4 regions of the Tumebacillus lipolyticus genome follow, and region 1 is predicted to be linked to each of the others. Evidence: riboswitches for the same ligand, from Rfam matches in the RefSeq annotation. Region 1 holds a riboswitch; each other region holds the start of a gene.

Region 1 (4,639 bases):
GTGCTGCCGCTCAGCACGATGCCCACCTTGCCGCGCAGCTTGCTTCCTCCGCTGGTCATCGTATTGACCGCTTCGTCGAGCGCCGCGTCGTTCACGCCGATCAACAGCCAGGTCGGCGTGGTATCGCCATTGCCCGTTCCGGTCGCGACGACCATCGCCTGCCCGGCTTTGCCGCTCTCATCCCCTGTATAGTCGAGCATTTGCACCGCTCCATCCTTCACTTTTGCATAGATGCCGGTGCGCGTTGGGCTGCTCATCACGTCCTGTACGGAAGAGTGGTCTTCCAGCTCCGACCAGAGGCCGAGCAGGATCACGTTGGTCGTGTTTTCGATCAAGGTCTGGTTGCGATACGACGCGGTGCTCACGCCCTGCGCGCCTTGTCCGCGCAAGGCGGATGCCAAGCGATCCGCATCATCAGCATGGCCGTCGCTGTAGTAGATGACAGTCCCCGGTCGCGCGCCTTCATATCCGCTCGTGAACGGATGCGGGTAAGAGGCGACGACCGCTGGCGTGTTCGATCCGCTGCCCGACCAGTCATGGTAATCCCACCAGACGCTGGCCGAGTTTTTCGCCGCATATGCGTCCGCCCCCACGCTTGAGACCACCCCGTTCACGTAGTAAAACCAGTCCCGTTTTTTCCGCGTGAAGATCGACTTATCGGTGTAGCCAGACTTGACTCCGTTGATGCTGTTGACGAAGCTGCCGCCGTACGCCGTCTCGATTTCGAGATGTTGGCGCATCACATCCATCACCGACTCGCCGCCGTAGTAGCTGACCGAGCGGTTAAACTCGGAAACGGCGCCAAAATTGTGGGTGACGAGCATCTGCAAGTTGCCCGCCGGCTGCTTTTTGCCAGGTGATGGCTGCTGCGGTGCGGTCGAACCACCGTTCGCCGGCTTGCTCGCATTCGAGCCTTTCGAAGCGTCAGGCTTGTCGCTCTTGGCCGGCGGGGTATTGTTGCCGGCAGCCGCCCCGGCTTGCTCGTTCGGTTTTGTATCTTCCGCCTGCTGCTGCTCTTGGTCTTTTTGTTCCGCTTCCTTTTCAGGCTGCTCTTGCTCGGGGAGCTGGACGACGACCTGCTCCGGCAAATTCCCTTCCTGCTGTTTGCTCGACTCGCTTTGGCTGCCACATCCGGTGATCATCAAGGCGAGCGCAAGAAAAAGTCCAAGCTGTGAGGTGAGCTTCATGGCGCACTTTCCTCCTGTTCAATGGTAAAAAGAGGGGGAGGCTCTTCACAGAGCCTCTCCCGTACAGCGTACTATTTATTCGTTCCGTTCATGACATTCACGATCGCAGTCGAAACTTCAGCTCGCGAAGCGGTCGCATGCGGGCGGAACGTTCCTTCCGCATCGCCGCTCATCAGGCCAAACTCGACGGCCGCTCTGACGAACGGACGCGCCCAGCTGCTGACATCTCCCCGATCCTGGAAGCTCAGCTCCTGCATGTTCGAGGTCGGTTCGATCCCGGCGAAGCGAACGAGCACGACGGCCAGCTCTTCGCGAGTCAGACCTGCGCTCGGACGGAAGGTGCCTTCCTTGTCCCCGCTCATGTACCCTTTGCGAACGACCGTCTCAATGAACGTCTGGTACGCGTTTTGGTTCACATCGCGGAAAGAAGCGGGGCCGCCCAAGTTCAGGTCACCGCTGGACAGCGCCAAAATCTTGGTCAGCTCGCCGCGGGTGACCGGACGCTTCGGTTGAAACTCTCCGTTGCCCGAGCCGATGACGATCCCCTTTTTCGCGAGCGCAAGGATCGATTCGTTCGCCCAGTCAACGCCTTGCAGGTCGGTGAAAGAGGCGTTCGGGTTGCCGACGAGCAGGTTGAGGCGACCGGTACGAATCAATTGCGGAACGCCCGTCTGCTGATCGACTTTGTCGATCTCCAGCTGGAGCAGTCCCGGCTGATCTGCCTTGAGCGTGGCGACACCGTCTGCGCCCGTCTGCCAAAGCGTCTCCGCTGTGCCCGCCTTCTGAACGGCCGCACCCTCTACGTCGACGGTGGTGACGGTCGGATTCCATTCCTCATCATAGGTGGTCTGCTCCGCCGTCACCTTGACGGTGAACGATTCGCCGACAGCAGGCGTGGTCGTCGAGAAGCTGACTTGCGGGAAGAGCGTCTGCGTGTAGTCATAATAGCCCCAGACCACCTCATCGCCATCGTGGATCTCCGATGCATCAGCAGAGATGTCCGGCGCTTTCCCGTTGACCCAGACCGACCAGCCGGCATTCGCGTTGAGATCTTTTTCTCCCAGCGTGCCGATCTTGGAGATGTAGGAGCCGAAGGAAACCGTCTTCGCCTCATAGGTGAGCTTCTGCTCGCTGAGCAGTTTCATCAGCGCGCCCATCGCGGTCGGCTTCTGCATCGTGATCGTTTCACCGACCGTGTTGGTGAACGAAGCGGAGCCGACGTTTAACACCTTCTCCTCATGCATGCCGTTTAATCCGGCCACCCGGACCTTGACGGTCGTCAGGCTATCATCTGCTGCCAGCACAGCTCCCGTCTGCGGAATGAGCAGGGAGGTCGCCAGCAGGACGCCAGCAGAAATCTTTGTGATGCGCTTAGCCATTAGTCATTCTCCTCTCAGGAATCATTTGGAAAACGGATCTCGTAAAAAAACTCCTGCCGCATGGTCAGGAGTTGAAGGCTCTTAGAATCAGGATCTTTTGATGACGCCAAGCTGCAAGATGACCTGGTTCCTGTACCTTCCCTCCGAAAGCACGTAGGACTGCGATTGGAAGAAGGTTTCCTGACTCACGGGTCTGCCGCCAGCTCACACCTTCTCATCCGAACGGACAATGGCATCTGTGAGCGCGTCACCGTATACAGTAGCGGGGGCTGCAGTGGATTTGCACCACTTTCCCTACTCTTCCAGTCTCAGTGGTAGTTTATCATTTCGCTTTGGCTTGGACAAGCAAAAAGACCAGCCGACAGCGGGCTGGTCTTTCCTGTGCTCGTCTCTACTGCTCTTCGAAGCGATCCTTCCGCATCTCCGGAACGGCGCCGAGCGGAAGAAATGCCGCCCGGGAGTTGATCAGCGAATGGTCGATCAGCGAGTTGTAGTTGTGCACCATGTCGAGCACCTTTTTAAAATCTGCTTCCGAGTTGAACTCGCCTTGCAGATGAGTGTCGAACAGCGAGGCGGCAAACTGTCTGTCCGCCTTCGCCTTGTTGACAGCAGCTTCCAGCTTCTCGGCCATGACGGTGTTGCCGAGCGCCCGCATGCCCTTCAGCTCAAGGCTGAAGGCGCCGACCGCAAAGTTGGCAGCTGCGACAGCCGCTTGGATCACCATAAATTCGTTCGAGCGAAAAATTGCTTCGTTAAGCATCTCTTGTTCACCTCAAGTTGGAGTGCAATCTTGCTCTCATCTTAGCGGAGCGGGAAACGGAGGTCAAATCCTCCCTGCGGCAAGCGCGTTTCCGCCCTAGTTGATCAGCGAGTATCCCCCGTCGATGATCAGCGTCTGCCCGACGATCATCTTCGCCTGTTCGGTGCAGAGGAAGTGCACCGCATCGGCGATGTCCTCCGGCGTGACCATGCGGCCAGCAGGCGTGCGGCTGATCGCGTCGTTGATCATCTCCTCGCGGTTCGGAAAGTGCGTCAGCGCGTCTGTGTCGACAGCCGCTCCCGACACCGCGTTGACGATGATGTTCTTATGAGCAAGCTCTGCTCCGAGATAGCGCGTGAGCGATTCGAGCGCCGCTTTCGAAGTGCCGACACAGGTGTAATTTTTCAAGGCGAAGCGACTGCCGAGCGAAGAGATCGAGACGATCGCACCGCCCCCACGCTGCTCCATCAGCGGAACGGCCCGCTGTGCGAGGAACAGCAGCGCCTTCGCGTTGATGTTCAGCGTCCAATCCCAGTGCTTCTCCTCCACTTCCATCGCCGGAAGCTGCACGCCAGACGCGGCGTTGGAGACCAGAATATCAAGCCCGCCCATCGTCTCCTTGATCTCTTCGAACAGCTGGTCGATCTTGTCGAGGTCGCCGACGTTCGCTTTGACGATGTGACATTTCCGCCCCATGATCTCGATCAGCTTTTGCGTCTCTTCCGCAGGTTTGCGGTTGCGGAAGAAGTTGATCACGATGTCTGCGCCTTCCGATGCGAGCTTGAGCGCGATCGATTTGCCGATGCCGCGAGATCCGCCGGTGATCAGCGCTGTTTTTCCTGTGAGTGTGGTCATGATGAGGTCCCCTCCATTAGTAGCTGGTAGTAGGAGTAAGTATAGCATAAGGTTGTTCGAGGTGGTAGCGATCAGTTGGCGGCCCGCTTTTTTTCGATCGTCCGCTTCGCTTTTGTCACGATGCGCTTCGTCGCTTTCGAATCAGTTGCTTCCAGCCATTCTTGACAAACTTGAAGCACCCAGCCCGGGTTCGATTTGCTCGCATCGTTCAACCAGTTTCCCACCGAATCTTGAACGTACTTGGAGCGATCCGCTTTGACACGATCGAGCAACTGCAAGGCCCGAGCCGGATTTTGCTTCAGCTCGTCGATGTGCTTGCTCCACACCCCACGCGGTCGCGTCGATTCGATCGCAAACCTTCTGATGTTTTCATCGCTGTCGACCACCCATGCTTGGAAAAGGTGAATCGAGCCTTCAAGCGACTGTGTGATCGATCCCCTGACCGCCATCCAAGCGAT
Region 2 (4,639 bases), on a different contig from region 1:
GCGCTGCTCGACGGGACGACGATCCGCCACCTGCTGACCCACACGCACGGTTTGCACGAAGATGCGAGCGGACGCCTGTATCGCGAGTTTCCAGCGGGCAGCGGATGGGCCTACCGCGGCGTGAACATCGTCATGCTCACCCAGATCGTGCGGCGCACGACCGGCAAGTCGGTGGCGAGCATCTTGGCGGAGCAAGTGTTTCGTCCGCTCGGATTCACCGAGACCGGGTGGCGCACCGAAGCTTCGGAGCGGATGGTGTCGGTGATCTTGGATGCGCCGGAGCGGACGGAGCTGATCCTTGGCGAAAACGGGGACGGAGATGGCGACCAGCGCAACCTGTTCGTCTCCGCTCGCGAGTTTGCCAGATGGGGATCTTTGCATCTGACGCAGGGCAAGGTGGATGGCAGACAGGTGGTTCCGGCGGAGATTTTTCAGCTGGTGTCGCAGGTGCAAAGCCCGCCGATGACCGATCCAGATCTGCCGCCGATGGGCTTTCTCTGGTATGTGCAGGATCATCCGGCGAAGCGAAGCGAGATCGGCAGCAGCGTGCCAAAAGGTGCGTTTCAGATCCTCGGCGTCACCGGCCCGCTGGTGCTGGTCGTGCCCGAGGCGGAGCTGGTCGTCGTCCGCATGTGCAACAAGCGCTATAACTACAGCGGGCCGGATGGCGATTATCTGCATTACCTGCGCGAGTTTGGCGACAAGGTGATGAGCTGTTTGGAAAAGGTTCCTTCGTAGCGTTCTAAGATCTCTGATCGTTCGGGTCGGGGAAGAACTTGCTCGGTTTCGCGCGGTTCGTCCATGTTTTGTTGCGGGCGTGCAGGGGTGTGTCCTTGACAACTGCGGTGGCAACCTGTTCCAATAGGGGAAGCGTTTTGCGCGTGGAGAGGGAGGCTGAAAGATGGAAAGAAGCAAACGTCAGGGCATGATGCTGGTCTACACGGGAGACGGAAAAGGCAAGACGACGGCGGCGATGGGGCTGTGCGTGCGCGCGGTGGGCCGCGGCTATAAAGTGTTGATCCTGCAGTTTATCAAATCGCCGGAGCGCACCTATGGCGAGCAGATCGCCTTGGAAAAGCTGGGCGTTGAGATCCGCCAGCTCGGCATCGGCTTCACCTGGACGAAGACGCCGGAGGAGCATCGGGCGGCGCTCGCCAACGCATGGGCGGAAGCGAAGCGCTGTGTGCTGGAGGGCGACTATGATCTGGTCATTTTGGATGAGCTGAACAACGCCTTGTCGATCGAGCGCTTTCCGGTCGCCGACGTGCTGCCGCTCGCCGATGTGCTGGAGGTCATTCGCAACCGCCCACGCCATCTGCACCTGCTGATCACCGGTCGCAACGCCAAGCAGGAAGTGATTGAGCTGGCCGACCTCGTCACGGAGATGAACCCGCTCAAACATTATTACGACGAGGGGATTCCGGCCGTCTTCGGAATTGAGTATTGATTTTCTGCGTCGCTTGCCGTACGCTGTTTTGTAGAATTTCATGCAACGCGACAGGTGCCCGCCTCGCGGGAGAATAGGGAAGCAAATGCGCGGGCCCACCGCTGTATCCGGGGACCCTCTGCGACCACTGGACGATCTGTCTGGGAAGGGCGGGGAAGATGGGGATGATCCGGGAGCCAGAAGACCTGCCTGTCGAGGTGACATGTTTCGTTTGGATTTGGAAAGTCCAAGCCTCTTTAGGCTTGGGCTTTTATTTTTTTTCTGAAGGGATGAGCGCAGATGATGCAAGCAGCGAGAGAGCGTTGGGACTTTTTGACCAAACCGCCGGGGAGCCTCGGCAAGCTGGAGGAGATCGGTATCAGGCTCGCCGGGATTCAAGGGACGGTGTTCCCCAAGCTTGAACAGCGCGCCGTCGTGGTGATGTGCGGCGACCACGGTGTGACAGCAGAGGGGGTCAGCGCCTTTCCGCAAGAGGTGACCGGACTGATGATCCAAAATTTCGTAAACGGAAAAGCGGCGGTCAACGTCTTGGCGCGCCAGGTGGGCTGTGCGGTGCATGTGGTCGATGTGGGCAGCCGCGTCGAGGGAGAGCTCCCCGGCGTGCGCTCGAAGAAGGTGCGCGCCGGCACCGCCAATTTTGCTCAAGGGCCTGCGATGACGCCCGAGGAGGCGCAGCGGGCGATCGCCGTCGGGATCGAGATGGTCGAAGAACTGCATCAGCAGGGCGTGCAGGCGGTGGCGCTCGGCGAGATGGGAATCGGCAACACGACGCCGAGCGCGGCGCTGGCGGCGGTGCTGACCGGACGACCGCTGGCGGAGCTGGTCGGTCGCGGCACCGGGATCGATGATGAGAAGGTGTTGCACAAGACGCGGGTCATCGAGCAGGCGCTGGCGGTCAATCGGCCGAATGCGCTCGATCCGCTCGACGTGCTGGCCAAGGTGGGGGGCTTAGAGATCGCAGGTTTGGTCGGCGTGGTGCTCGGCGCCTATCAGCGCAAGATGGTGGTCGTTGTCGATGGCGTGATCGCCGCAGCGGCGGCGCTGGTCGCCTGTCGGATGGAGAGCGGCGCGCAGGAGGTGCTGTTCGCCTCGCATCTGTCCCAAGAGCCGGCGCATCGAGTGCTGTTGCAGGAGATGGGATTGGAGCCGATCCTGATGCTCGACATGCGACTGGGCGAAGGGACGGGCGCGGTGCTGGCCTTGCCGATCTTGGAAGCATCCTGCCGCCTGGTGGCGGAGATGGCGACCTTTGCCGATTTGGGACTCGACAATACCTGAGTTTTCCCCTATACTTTGAATCGTTCGACGAAAAGTGAATAGGGTAACGTTCAGGTGCTCGCAAGAGCTTAATAGGGAATCCGGTGCAAGTCCGGTACGGTCCCGCCACTGTGAATGGGTAATTTCCTCTAACACGCCACTGTTTTTTTAGATGGGAAGGCAGAGGAAGTGATGATCCATGAGTCAGGAGACCTGCCTGCTATGTTTTCCATACCTTCTTACGGGGATATAAGAAGGATGGTTTCAGGTGTGTCATGGACTGCATTATTGAGGTTTTACACCATGAAAACATATGACGCCTTCCTTCGGGAAGGCGTCTTTTTCTATGTGCAAATGATGGGAGATGAGTGCGATGCGTGGGAAGCTGTTGATCGTTGGCTTCGGGCCAGGTAGTTTTCAGCACATTACAGATCGTGCGCGAGCAGCGATTCAGGAAGCGGATGTGATCATCGGGTACAACACCTATGTGGATCTGATTCGCGGCCTGCTGACCGATCAGGAGATCGTGCGCACCGGGATGACCGAAGAGGTGAGCCGGGCGATCGAAGCGGTGCGCCAAGCGGAGATGGGCAAAAAGGTGGCGGTGATCTCCTCCGGCGATGCGGGCGTGTACGGCATGGCCGGTCTGGTCTACGAAGTGCTGGTGCAAAAGGGCTGGCGGGAAGCGGATGGCGTGGAGGTGGAAGTGATCCCCGGAATCTCGGCGATCAACTCCTGCGCGTCCTTGCTCGGGGCGCCGGTGATGCACGATGCCTGCACGATCTCGCTGAGCGACCATCTGACTCCTTGGGAGCTGATCGCGCGCCGCGTCGAGGCGGCGGGGATGGGAGACTTTATCGTCGCCCTCTACAACCCGCGCTCCGGCAAGCGCACGCGCCAGATCGTCGAGACGCAACAGATCCTGCTCAAATACCGCTCGCCCGACACTCCGGTCGGGTTGGTGAAGAGCGCGTACCGAGATCGCCAGTCGGTGGTGCTGACCACGCTCGGCGAGATGCTCGATCATGATATCGGCATGCTGACGACGGTGATCATCGGCAATTCGTCCACCTTCGTCTACGATGGCAAGATGATCACTCCCCGCGGCTACCAGCGCAAATACACGCTGGACAAAGCGGAACAGCCGATCCGCGCTAACGAGCGCCTGAAAGAGGAGCATGAGCCGTGGGCGCTGCACGGCGGCCTCTCCGAGCGCCAGATGGCAGCGGCGCAAGCGGTAGCCGAAGTGCCGCAGTCGCCAGCCGCCGAGCGGAATGTGGAGGCGGAGCGCACGATCGGGCAAGGGGCGATGGTGCAGCCGGATACTTCGCGCGCCTTGGACTACGCGATGCAGGCGGTCAGCATGCTGGCAGCGCGAGGCGTTGTCGAGGGGGAGCCGATGCAGCAGCAGGTGATCAACCCGTATGATGCGATGCCTGCCATCCTGGAGATCGCCGTATCTCCCGGCGTCGGCAACAAGAAGCTGACGCCGCAGCAGCTGGCGGCGATGATCGAGGTGGCCGGAGCGGAAGGCGAGATCGAGTACACGCCCAACCATTACGTCCTTTTGCGCGTGATGACCAAGGAGCCGCAGGCGATCGCCGCCCAGCTGGAACGGGCAGGGCTGCTCGTACAGCCGATCGGCGATGTGGTGCAAGTCAAAGCGTGCGATTTTTGCAATGGGGAGAAATCGCAGTCGATTCCGCAGGCGGATGAGATCGCGGAGCGCTTCGCCGGCCTTGCGATGCCGAAAGAGCTCAAGATCGGGTTTGCCGGCTGTGCGATGGCCTGTTACGGCTCGGTGCACGAAGACATTGCAGTCATCTATCGCCGCGGCAAATTTGACCTCTTCCTCGGCGGCAAGACGATCGGGCGCAACGCGCATGCGGCCCAGCCGGTCGCAGAGGGCATCCCAGCGGAGGAGTTGGTCGAAGA
Region 3 (4,639 bases), 940 kb from region 1:
TGGTGCAGCGGCGTGTGCGCCAGGTGCGCGAGACCCATCTGTTCGAGGATGCTCTCGGTGCGCGATCTGATCTCCGGCTCGGGCAGCTTGGCGTTGCGCAGACCGTAGGAGACATCCTCATAAGGCGTGTGCAGGATCAGCTGCTGCTCCGGGTCTTGAAAGACCAGCCCGATGTTCTGCCGCAGCTTCGCCAGCTCCTTGTGCTGATAGGAGTAAGGCGCTCCCTTCCAGTGCAGCGCGCCCGACTTCGGACGGTGAATACCGATCGCGTGCAGGAAAAATGTTGACTTCCCCGAGCCGTTCTGGCCGCAGATCGCCGTTTTCTTCCCGGCGGGGATGCGCAGGGTCATCCCTTGTAATGCGAGGTGGCTCGTGCCCGGATAGGCGTAGGTCAGGTCTTGAACTTCAAGGATCGGCTTCATCTCATACCCCTCCATCTAAGCCACAGCTCCAAACTGATCAACAGCATCGCGCCGAGCAGCCCTTCCAGCAGGAAGCGCCTCGGCAGCGGCTGCGCCCGATCGGGTGCCAAGCCGAGATCATCTGTAAAACCACGTGCGATCAGCCCATGCGAAAGCCCGCGATACCTGTGCATCGTCTTGATGAACAGCCGCACGGTCAGCATCGCCACATCGCGCAGCTTTCCCGAAAAGCTGACATAGCCGCCGCGCGCGCGCTGTGCCACCATCATCTCCGCGGCAGTCTCCTCAAGCAGAAAGACAAACCGATACATGATCAGCGTGATCTCGATCACCAAACTCGGGATGCGCAACCGCTGCATCACTTGGAGCAGCTGCGGCACGGGGGTCGTGAAAATCACAAAAAACAAGCAGGTCACGCAGGCGGCGATCCGCGTGGCGAGCGTCGCTGCTTGGTACAAACCCGCTTGTGTCACATACAGCGTATAATCGGTGCCGGTCACGATCTCATAGCTGATCGCCGCCTCGCGCAGAGAGCCGGTCCTGCCGATCTCCAGCAGCAGGGCGGGCAAGCTGGAGATCAGGAACAGGCTGGAGATCCCAAACAGGATCAGATAGTAGCGCAGCGGAGTCTGCGCGCGCTTGATCGTCCAGTAGAGCATCCAAAGCGCGATGAGGATCTGAACGATCGGATGTGCAAAATAGGAGAGCAGAAACATCAGGGCAGCAAATCCGCACTTCCACAGCGGTGAAAGCGAGTAGAAGCGGCTGTTGTATGAGAGCGTGTCAATCCTTCTGATCATCATGCTTTCGACTTTGAGGATTTCCCCCTGATGATGCCGATCGCGTACCCGATGATGCCAGCGCCGATCGCCGCCTGCAGGGCGAACAGCATGCTTTCCGTCTCAGAAGGGAGCTCGGCAAGCGGCTCAAACCACGGCTCATAGCTAGGTGCGATCTCTTGAATCGCCTCCTCCGCCGCACCGTCCGCGCCGCCAAACTCCGCCTGAATGAAGAGCAGCGGCAACAGGGCTAACAGGATGACGACGAGGAGCATCGAAAGATTGATCCATACCTTTTTCAAGATTGCACAACCCCTTTCATGCGACGGCGAAGCGAAGTGAGCTCCTCCGAGTTATAGCGCTGCAGCCAGTTCCAGACCAGCACGGTGAGCAAGCCCTCGCTGATGGCGAGCGGAATTTGAGTGACTGCAAAGATGCTGCCAAACTTGGCGAAAGAAGCGAGCATCCCGCCTTCGACCGAAGGGAAGGCAAGCGCCAACTGGAGCGAAGTGACCACATAGGTGGACAGGTTGGCCATCATCGCGGCTGCGAAGATCGCAAGCTTCGGCTTGCCGGTCGCTTTGATCATCAGCAGGTAGACCGCATAGCCGACGAACGGTCCGGCAACAGCCATCGAGAAGGCGTTGGCGCCGAGGGTGGTCAGGCCGCCATGGGCGAGCAGAACCGCTTGGAACAGCAGCACGACCGAGCCTAAGACGCTCATCGGCAGCGGGCCGAACATCACGGTGCCAAGCCCGGTCCCGGTCGGATGCGAGCTGCTTCCGGTGACAGAGGGCAGCTTGAGCGCAGACAGGACGAAGGTGAACGCACCGGCCAGACCGAGCATCAGCTTCAGCTCGGGCGCTTCCTTGGTGATCTTGATCAGCGAGCGCACTCCGAGGATGAAAAATGGTATAAAGACAGCCCACCAGAACAGCGCCCATCCTGCCGGAAGAAACCCTTCCATGATGTGCATTGCGTGCGCCGGCTGCGGGGTGTTGACCACAAAATAGCTGGTCAAGCCGAATGTGGCCAACAGCAAAAACAGTGACTTTCGAGCTTTCATCTTGAACCTCCTCATCGTTTTTGAACGTAAAAAAACCAACCCCGATTGCCTTGGATTGGTCATAGGTATGCTGCACAAGTTGACGAAAGAACAGCATGATCGATTCGTTTCGTCCCTGTACACCGCTCCTTTCCGCGAAGGCGTGTGGGTGTAAACAAACGAGGTAGGTCTCCTGGCTTAGGATCATCATTCTCGCTCGCCTTCCCCGATCGAGATCGAGTGACTTCTTGAGTGAGAACTCCCCATTTACAGTGGCGGGACCGCTCGGGATTTGCACCCGATTCCCTGTTACCCCTTGCTCCGGCAAGGGCACCTGCTTGTTCGCGCTATTCGGTTGTGGTTTTAATACGTGTTACAGATTCTCGTCACAGCAGGGGAAATCCTTCTCCACCCGCCTGTTTCGCACAAATTTTCCTCGTTCGCTTGACCCTCACGCAACGTGAGGCAGTATGATGCAGATATCGGAGGTGATGATGTGTGGCCTACAGAGTAAAAGAGGTGGCCGATCTGGTCGGCGTGAGCGTGCGGACGCTTCATCATTATGATGAGATCGGTCTCTTGGCGCCAAGCTCGGTCAGCGAGGCTGGCTATCGGCTGTACACCGATCGGGAGTTGGAGCGGTTGCAGCAGATTCTCTTCTTCCGCGAGATCGGCTTTTCGCTTCAGGAGATCGGAGAGATCTTGGACAGTCCCGACTTCGATCGCAAAAGCGCGCTCGTCGCCCATCAAGAGATCCTGATGCAAAAGAAAAAGCGGCTGGAAGACATCATCGCAACGGTGAAGAAAACGATCGAATCGATCGAGGAGGGCATTGAGATGAGCGAAAAAGAGCTGTTTGAAGGGTTTGACATGACGCCGCTTGAGGAGCACAAGAAAAAATATTCGGCAGAAGCGCGGGCGAAATACGGGGACGAGGTGGTGGAGGCGGCCGAAAAGCGCACCGAGTCATACACGAAAGAGGACTGGGCGAAGATCACCGCCCGTCAGGAAGCGAACTATGCGAAGATCATCGCCGCCATGCACAACGGGCCGAGCGATCCGCAGGTGCAGGAGGCGGTCGCCGACCTGCGCCAGACAATCATCGACTATCATTATGACTGCACGCTGGAGATCTTTCGCGGGCTCGGCGACCTCTATGTCGCAGATGAGCGATTCACCGCGAACATCGACAAGTATCAGCCCGGTCTGGCTGCGTTCTTGCGAGAAGCGATGCATTTCTATTGTGACCAGTTGGAAAAGAAATCGTAAGCCGTTTCAGATCTCGCCTGCATGTGGGCGAGATCTTTTTTTGTAGGGTCGATTCGGCATTCGCCGTTGCTTTGATGAAGGGGGAGCGCATCACCCGAACGCTCCCTTGATTGTAAGCACTTGCTCATCCAGGATCGAAAGGTCCATTTGTTGAAACAGCAGAAGGAACGCATCCACAATTCGCGGATCGAAATGATGCCCCTTTTGCTTCACGATCTCTGCGACCGCTTCAACAGGCTCCCAGGCCTTTTTGTAAGGTCGCTCATGTGTCAAAGCATCATAAAAGTCGGCAAGAGCTACGATGCGGGCTTCAAGCGGGATCGCCTCCCCTTTGAGCCCGACCGGATAGCCGGAGCCGTCCCATTTCTCATGATGCGACTGGGCGATCGTTCGAGCCATTTTCAGAACTTTAAAGCAGCTCCCCTCCAAAATGCTGGCACCGATCATCGTGTGTGACTTCATGCGTTCAAACTCTGCAGGATCATATCTTCCAGGCTTCAACAGGAGTTCGTCAGGAATGCCGATCTTGCCGATATCGTGGAGAGGAGCTGCCATGCGGATCATGCTAACTTCCTGTTCGGTGAGGCCCAAGCCTTTCGCGATCAACCCGGACAGCCAACCTACCCGTAGCGTATGCTGTCCGGTCATATCGTCACGATATTCTGCCGCACGTCCGAGGAGCTGCAAAATCTCGATTTGCGCCTGTTGCAGCTCTTCCGTCCGCAGCTGTACTCTTTCTTCTAACGTGTCATTTTGCTGCTGCAGCTGTAAATGAAGATGCCTCGTCTTCAACAGATTGTTGATGCGGAGTATGACTTCCGTTCGGTCATACGGTTTCGTCAAGAAGTCGTTTACTCCCGCCTGCAGACCTCGCTGCTTCGCCTCAGAAGTCAGGTCGGCAGTGAGCATCAGCACCGGCAAGTAGCTGTCCGCTCCCGTGTGTTCGCGAATCAGTCTCAGCACCTGTAGCCCATCCATTCCTGGCATGTGCAAATCGAGCAACACGATATCCGGATCAACTTCGACGAGAAGATTTTGGATTTGCTGCGAATCCATCGTACTGTATATATTTTCAAATCCTGCACGGCGGAGAATCCGCTCCAGCAGGCTGACATTGTATTCCT
Region 4 (4,639 bases), 430 kb from region 1:
CGGCAGCTCCTCCGGGGCGACGACCATGCGTGCCAGCACGTCCGCCCAGATCAGAAAGAGCGCGCCGAGCAGTGCGGAGATCGGCAGGACGCGGCGATGATCAGAGCCGACCAACAGCCTGACGATGTGTGGCATCATCAGCCCGACAAAACCGATCGCGCCGCACACCGCAACCACCACCCCGGTCACCAGCGAGGAGAGCACCAGTAGAAACAATCGAAACGACCTGACGTTGACCCCAAGCGTGTTGGCCGTCTCCTCCCCCATCAGCAGCGCGTTGAGCGAAGAGGATCGCACCAGCAGCAAGATCATCGCGATCGCGACGACGAGCGCGGGGATCAGCAGCTGTTCCCATTTGGCGCCCGCGAAGCTGCCCATCAGCCAAAACAGCGCGTTGCGGATGCCCGCTTCGTTTTTCGCCATGAACACGATCAGGCTGGTCAGCGCGGAGAACACGGCAGACACCGCGATGCCGGCGAGCAGCAGGCGCACCGGCGATAACCTGCCGCCGACCTGTGCCAGCAGGACGACGACCACCACCGCGACCAGCGCCCCGAGGAACGCCGATGCGGACAGCGCCCATTGACCCAAGAAGGAGAACGTCCCAAACAGGATCACCGAGGTGGCGCCGACCGATGCGCCAGAGGAGACGCCGAGGATGTACGGATCGGCCAGCGAATTGCGAACCAGCGCTTGGATGGCGACGCCGACCACCGACAGGCCCGCGCCGACCACCGCCGCAAGCATCACCCGCGGAAAGCGCACCTCCCAGACGATGTTCTCCTGCCCTCTGCTCCAGTCGACGACGAACGAGTCACCGAACAGCGGCAGGTGGGACAAGGCGATGCGCCACACCGTCTCCGGCCGGATCGGGACGGGGCCGAGCATGACCGCAACGGTGATCGACGCGATGAAAAGCCCTGTCAGGATGATCAGCAGCAGGTAGAACGAACGCCACCTTTTCATCATTGAAAGCGGTCCGGATAGAATCCTTTGGCCAGCGTTTCGACCGCACGCACGTTGCGAACGCCTTCAAACGCGTCTGACAGCGGCAAGATCACGAAGCGATCGTTTTTGATCGCCGACACATCTTGCAGCGCGGGGTGCTTTTTCAGCGAGGCGATCTTCTCCGCAGCGGACGGTTTGTCATACTCGTTGATCACGAAGACTTCCGGGTCGCGCTTGACCACCTCTTCCCAGCTCACCTCTGTCCAGCTCTTGTCCAGATCGTCAAACACGTTCTTGCCGCCCGCAAGCTCGATCAGATGGGTCTGCAGCGTTTTCGATGCCGTAAACATCGCCGTATCGCCCGCGTCATACACGGCCACGCGCAGCGGTTTTTTCACATCGCCCACTTTTTTCTGCGTGTCGGCGATCCCCTGTTTGAGCTTGTCGACAAGCTGTTCGGAGCGATCTTTGATGTCAAAGATCTTGCCGAGGTTCAAGATGTCCTCATACACGACATCCATCGTCGGGATCACGCCGGAGACTTCCGTGCCTCTGGCGACATACCCGTTGATGCCCTTTTCCCCAAGGCTTTTGACCGAGCCGAGCGCCTTGTCTGAAAACGCGCTCTTGCGCCCATAGACGAAGTCGGGGTTCGCACCGAGCAGCACTTCCAGCGAGGGATATTGATCGGCCAGCACGGGGATCTTCGCATACTTGGCCTCATATTCTGGCAAAATTTTATCGTCCATGTACGCCGTGCCCACCATCCGATCTTCCAGACCGAGCGCGAGCATGATCTCCGTGGTGTGCTGGTTGAGGCTGACGGCGCGCTTGGGCGCTTCGTTGATCGTGATCGTGTGACCGCCCGTCGAAAGCGTGACCTGCTGATAGTCCGCTTGGGCAGCCGGCGGGGTCGCACCGCCCTTCGTCTGCGAATCATTGCCGCATCCGACGAGCAAAAGCGGTAGCGCGAGCAGGCTCAAGGCGGCCCGCTTCCAGTTGGTGAGTTTTCTTGTCATCATCTCTTTCAACTCCTGACCTGAGTGATAGAATCCGATTCCCATACAGTAAAAAAGCACGTGACGCCAACCAAAAAGGTTGGGGTCACGTGCATAAGCAGGCAAACGATCGCAAAGAATTGATTCCTTGTCGTTCCATGTGAACACCTCTCCTTTTCATCGAAGGACTTCTGGTGTAGCAGATGAGGTAGGTCTCCTGGCTTCCGGATCATCGCGTTCTTTCGCCTTCCCCGATCGTTCGATCGAGTGGCATCATAGAAAGAAAACTCCTCGGTTACAGTGGCGTGACCGCTCGGGATTGGCACCCGATTCCCTGTTACCCTTCGCTGTTCGTCTGCGAAGGCACCTCATCGCCGTCCTATGTAATTGTTGGTTCGGTATTGCTTATTCGCGTTCCGAAAGGGAAATCCTTTTTTGGATTGATTCTAAACAAAAAGAAAAAGCATGCGATGATCGCACGCTTTTTTCTAAATTCGATCGTGAGGTGATGCCCTCACTGCTGTTCCGCATTTTTCAGTGCATGTTCCCAGCTGGGATAATAGTAAAGCGCACTTCGCATCAGCTCAGGATCGGTTTGTTTGACCTTCTTTTTGCTGGTCGGCTCCCCAGAGCTTGCCATCTGTTGGATACGAGCGATCACTTCATCAGCACCCATCGTCACTTCCATGATCTGCTACCTCCCATGCGCGTTTTACCTCTAGCCTGCCCATCTGGACTGCCGTTTATTCGCCAAAAGGGGGGAGGCAGCGACGTTCTTTCTCTCGCGATTTTCCAGCATACTGACAGCCTAGATGTCGCGTAGGAAATTGAGCGCTCTCGATTCAAAGTCTTGAACGGCAGCAGCCCAATTTCTGGCGAGGGCGGCCGAAACAAAAAAGTCATGACCGTTGGTCATGACTTTCTTGTTTGCGAACCACCAAATCGTGCCGTACCTTTTTCGTACAGGTAGAGAGTTCCTTTGAAGATCGGTTCCAGCTTATGCTGAATCCTGAGAATGATCAGGCTGGTCACCAAGCCGACGATCACCGATGCCAAGACATCCCCCGGGTAATGGTGGCCGACAAAAATACGGGAGAAGCCGGTCGCGATCGCGAGCAGCAAAAATGGGGTGCCGATCTTTTGATTGCGCAAGAAGATCGCCAAGGCGATGCAGAACGCTCCCGTCGTATGGTCGCTTGGAAATGACGCATCTGCTGCGTGCGGAATCAACAGATTGACACTGTGCGAAATAAAGGGGCGCGGTTCAAAATACACAAGGCTGATCAGGAAGTTCAGCAACAGGCCGACGCCCCCGGTGATACCTGCAAACAAGGCAATCCGCTTTCCCGCGGAAGAGGATGCAATCCAGAGCAAGGCCAAGCCGATCGCATATAAGAGCAGCGCTTTGTCACTGAAAAAGATCATCGTTTCATCGAGCCACTTGTAGTGGCCTGACCAGTTGTTGATCGTTTGAAAAAGGTCATAGTTCATCAGTATTTTCCCCCTCTACTACTAATGACACATCATTCGAAAGAAAAATGACACATCATTCTAAGGAAAGTTCGGTCCGAGAACGAAACAGCACGTGCCCATCGGGGCGCACGCCCAATTGTAACACGCGCTCTGAAACTTCAGTCCGTCCATTTTATCCCTCCGATCAATCGATTGTCCAGCCTTTTGTAAATAATTTGTAAACGCCCGATCGTTCTGCCGATTTCGAATCGCTTGCTGATTTGCAGCAAAACTGAAAAAAGAAAGAGCACAGGCTATGTGCTCTTCCCTCCCTCTTTTTCGCCTTCTTGTTCCCCTTCGCGCATGCCGCGCAAAAACCACATCGCGACCAGCAGCGCTGCGACGCCTCCACCCAGCTTCCCAGCGATCATCGGCACCAGCATCTCTGGACTGACGCCGGCGACAAAGGCAAACTGCCCGCCGAAGACGAACGCACCGCTGACCGCAAAGGAGATGTTTAAGATCTTGCCCCGGCGATCCATCGCGTGCAACATCGCAAACATCGGCAGACAGTTCGCCAGCGATGTGATCAGCCCTGCGGTCGACGTCTCCCCGATCCCCAGTCGTGAGCCGATCAGCAGCAGCGGCTTGCGGAACACAGTCGTCAGGAAATGAACCAGCGGAAAGGCTCCGGCGAGGATCACGGCGATCTGTCCGGCCAGCAGCAACCCCTCCGACAGCGGCTTCAGGCCATCGATCAGCTCGATGCCGAGCAGCGCGGACAAGATGGCGAGCACGAGACCGATCAGCGCGACGATCTCGATGATCCGCCCAAACACGAGGAAGCATGCGACCATCTTCGCAGGTCGCTTCCACAGTCCGAACACGATCAGGGCGGCGAACAGGGTGACGGGCACCAGGTTGAGCAACATCATCTTCCAGGCAAACCCAGCCACAACACCGCCGATCAGACAGCCGATCGGGATCGTGGATAGCCCGATCAAAATGCCGGTGGCGAGCGGCTCGCGGTCTTCGCGCCGCAAGATGCCGAGCGCCACCGGAATGGTAAACGACAGGGTTGCCCCCATCATCGTGCCCAACAGAACGCCAGAAAACTGTCCCGCATCCGGATGCTGCGCCAGCTCGACCGCGAGCGGATATCCGCCCATGTCGATCGCCAGCACAGACGCGGCTGCAACAGACGGGTCGGCGCCGATCAGCGCAAGCAATGGCGCGGCGAC

Evidence for each region. Region 1 has a riboswitch for cobalamin ahead of ACFSOY_RS06025 (S-layer homology domain-containing protein). Riboswitches for the same ligand answer to the same signal wherever they lie in the genome.
Region 2: linked by a shared signal. The riboswitch ahead of cobT (nicotinate-nucleotide--dimethylbenzimidazole phosphoribosyltransferase) and the one ahead of ACFSOY_RS06025 (S-layer homology domain-containing protein) in region 1 are both predicted to bind cobalamin.
Region 3: linked by a shared signal. The riboswitch ahead of ACFSOY_RS10425 (energy-coupling factor ABC transporter permease) and the one ahead of ACFSOY_RS06025 (S-layer homology domain-containing protein) in region 1 are both predicted to bind cobalamin.
Region 4: linked by a shared signal. The riboswitch ahead of ACFSOY_RS08150 (ABC transporter substrate-binding protein) and the one ahead of ACFSOY_RS06025 (S-layer homology domain-containing protein) in region 1 are both predicted to bind cobalamin.

Annotation. Positions count from the first base shown of each region.
Region 1 covers NZ_JBHUIO010000005.1:159,702-164,340, forward strand. Annotated here, with positions in the region: gene ACFSOY_RS06020 (DUF4430 domain-containing protein) at 1-1,187, opposite strand, end outside; gene ACFSOY_RS06025 (S-layer homology domain-containing protein) at 1,259-2,566, opposite strand; cobalamin riboswitch at 2,720-2,922, opposite strand; gene ACFSOY_RS06030 (hypothetical protein) at 2,958-3,326, opposite strand; gene fabL (enoyl-[acyl-carrier-protein] reductase FabL) at 3,423-4,181, opposite strand; gene ACFSOY_RS06040 (DNA alkylation repair protein) at 4,253-4,639, opposite strand, start outside.
Region 2 covers NZ_JBHUIO010000011.1:399,386-404,024, reverse strand. Annotated here, with positions in the region: gene ACFSOY_RS18220 (serine hydrolase domain-containing protein) at 1-738, shown strand, start outside; gene cobO (cob(I)yrinic acid a,c-diamide adenosyltransferase) at 902-1,447, shown strand; cobalamin riboswitch at 1,483-1,654, shown strand; gene cobT (nicotinate-nucleotide--dimethylbenzimidazole phosphoribosyltransferase) at 1,727-2,725, shown strand; cobalamin riboswitch at 2,761-2,939, shown strand; gene cobJ (precorrin-3B C(17)-methyltransferase) at 3,078-4,639, shown strand, end outside.
Region 3 covers NZ_JBHUIO010000005.1:1,102,432-1,107,070, reverse strand. Annotated here, with positions in the region: gene ACFSOY_RS10440 (energy-coupling factor ABC transporter ATP-binding protein) at 1-422, opposite strand, end outside; gene cbiQ (cobalt ECF transporter T component CbiQ) at 419-1,222, opposite strand; gene ACFSOY_RS10430 (energy-coupling factor ABC transporter substrate-binding protein) at 1,222-1,503, opposite strand; gene ACFSOY_RS10425 (energy-coupling factor ABC transporter permease) at 1,500-2,267, opposite strand; cobalamin riboswitch at 2,412-2,599, opposite strand; gene ACFSOY_RS10420 (MerR family transcriptional regulator) at 2,745-3,515, shown strand; gene ACFSOY_RS10415 (HD domain-containing phosphohydrolase) at 3,606-4,639, opposite strand, start outside.
Region 4 covers NZ_JBHUIO010000005.1:592,368-597,006, forward strand. Annotated here, with positions in the region: gene ACFSOY_RS08145 (FecCD family ABC transporter permease) at 1-969, opposite strand, end outside; gene ACFSOY_RS08150 (ABC transporter substrate-binding protein) at 966-1,970, opposite strand; cobalamin riboswitch at 2,137-2,332, opposite strand; gene ACFSOY_RS08155 (hypothetical protein) at 2,461-2,634, opposite strand; gene ACFSOY_RS08160 (undecaprenyl-diphosphatase) at 2,859-3,437, opposite strand; gene eutH (ethanolamine utilization protein EutH) at 3,713-4,639, opposite strand, start outside.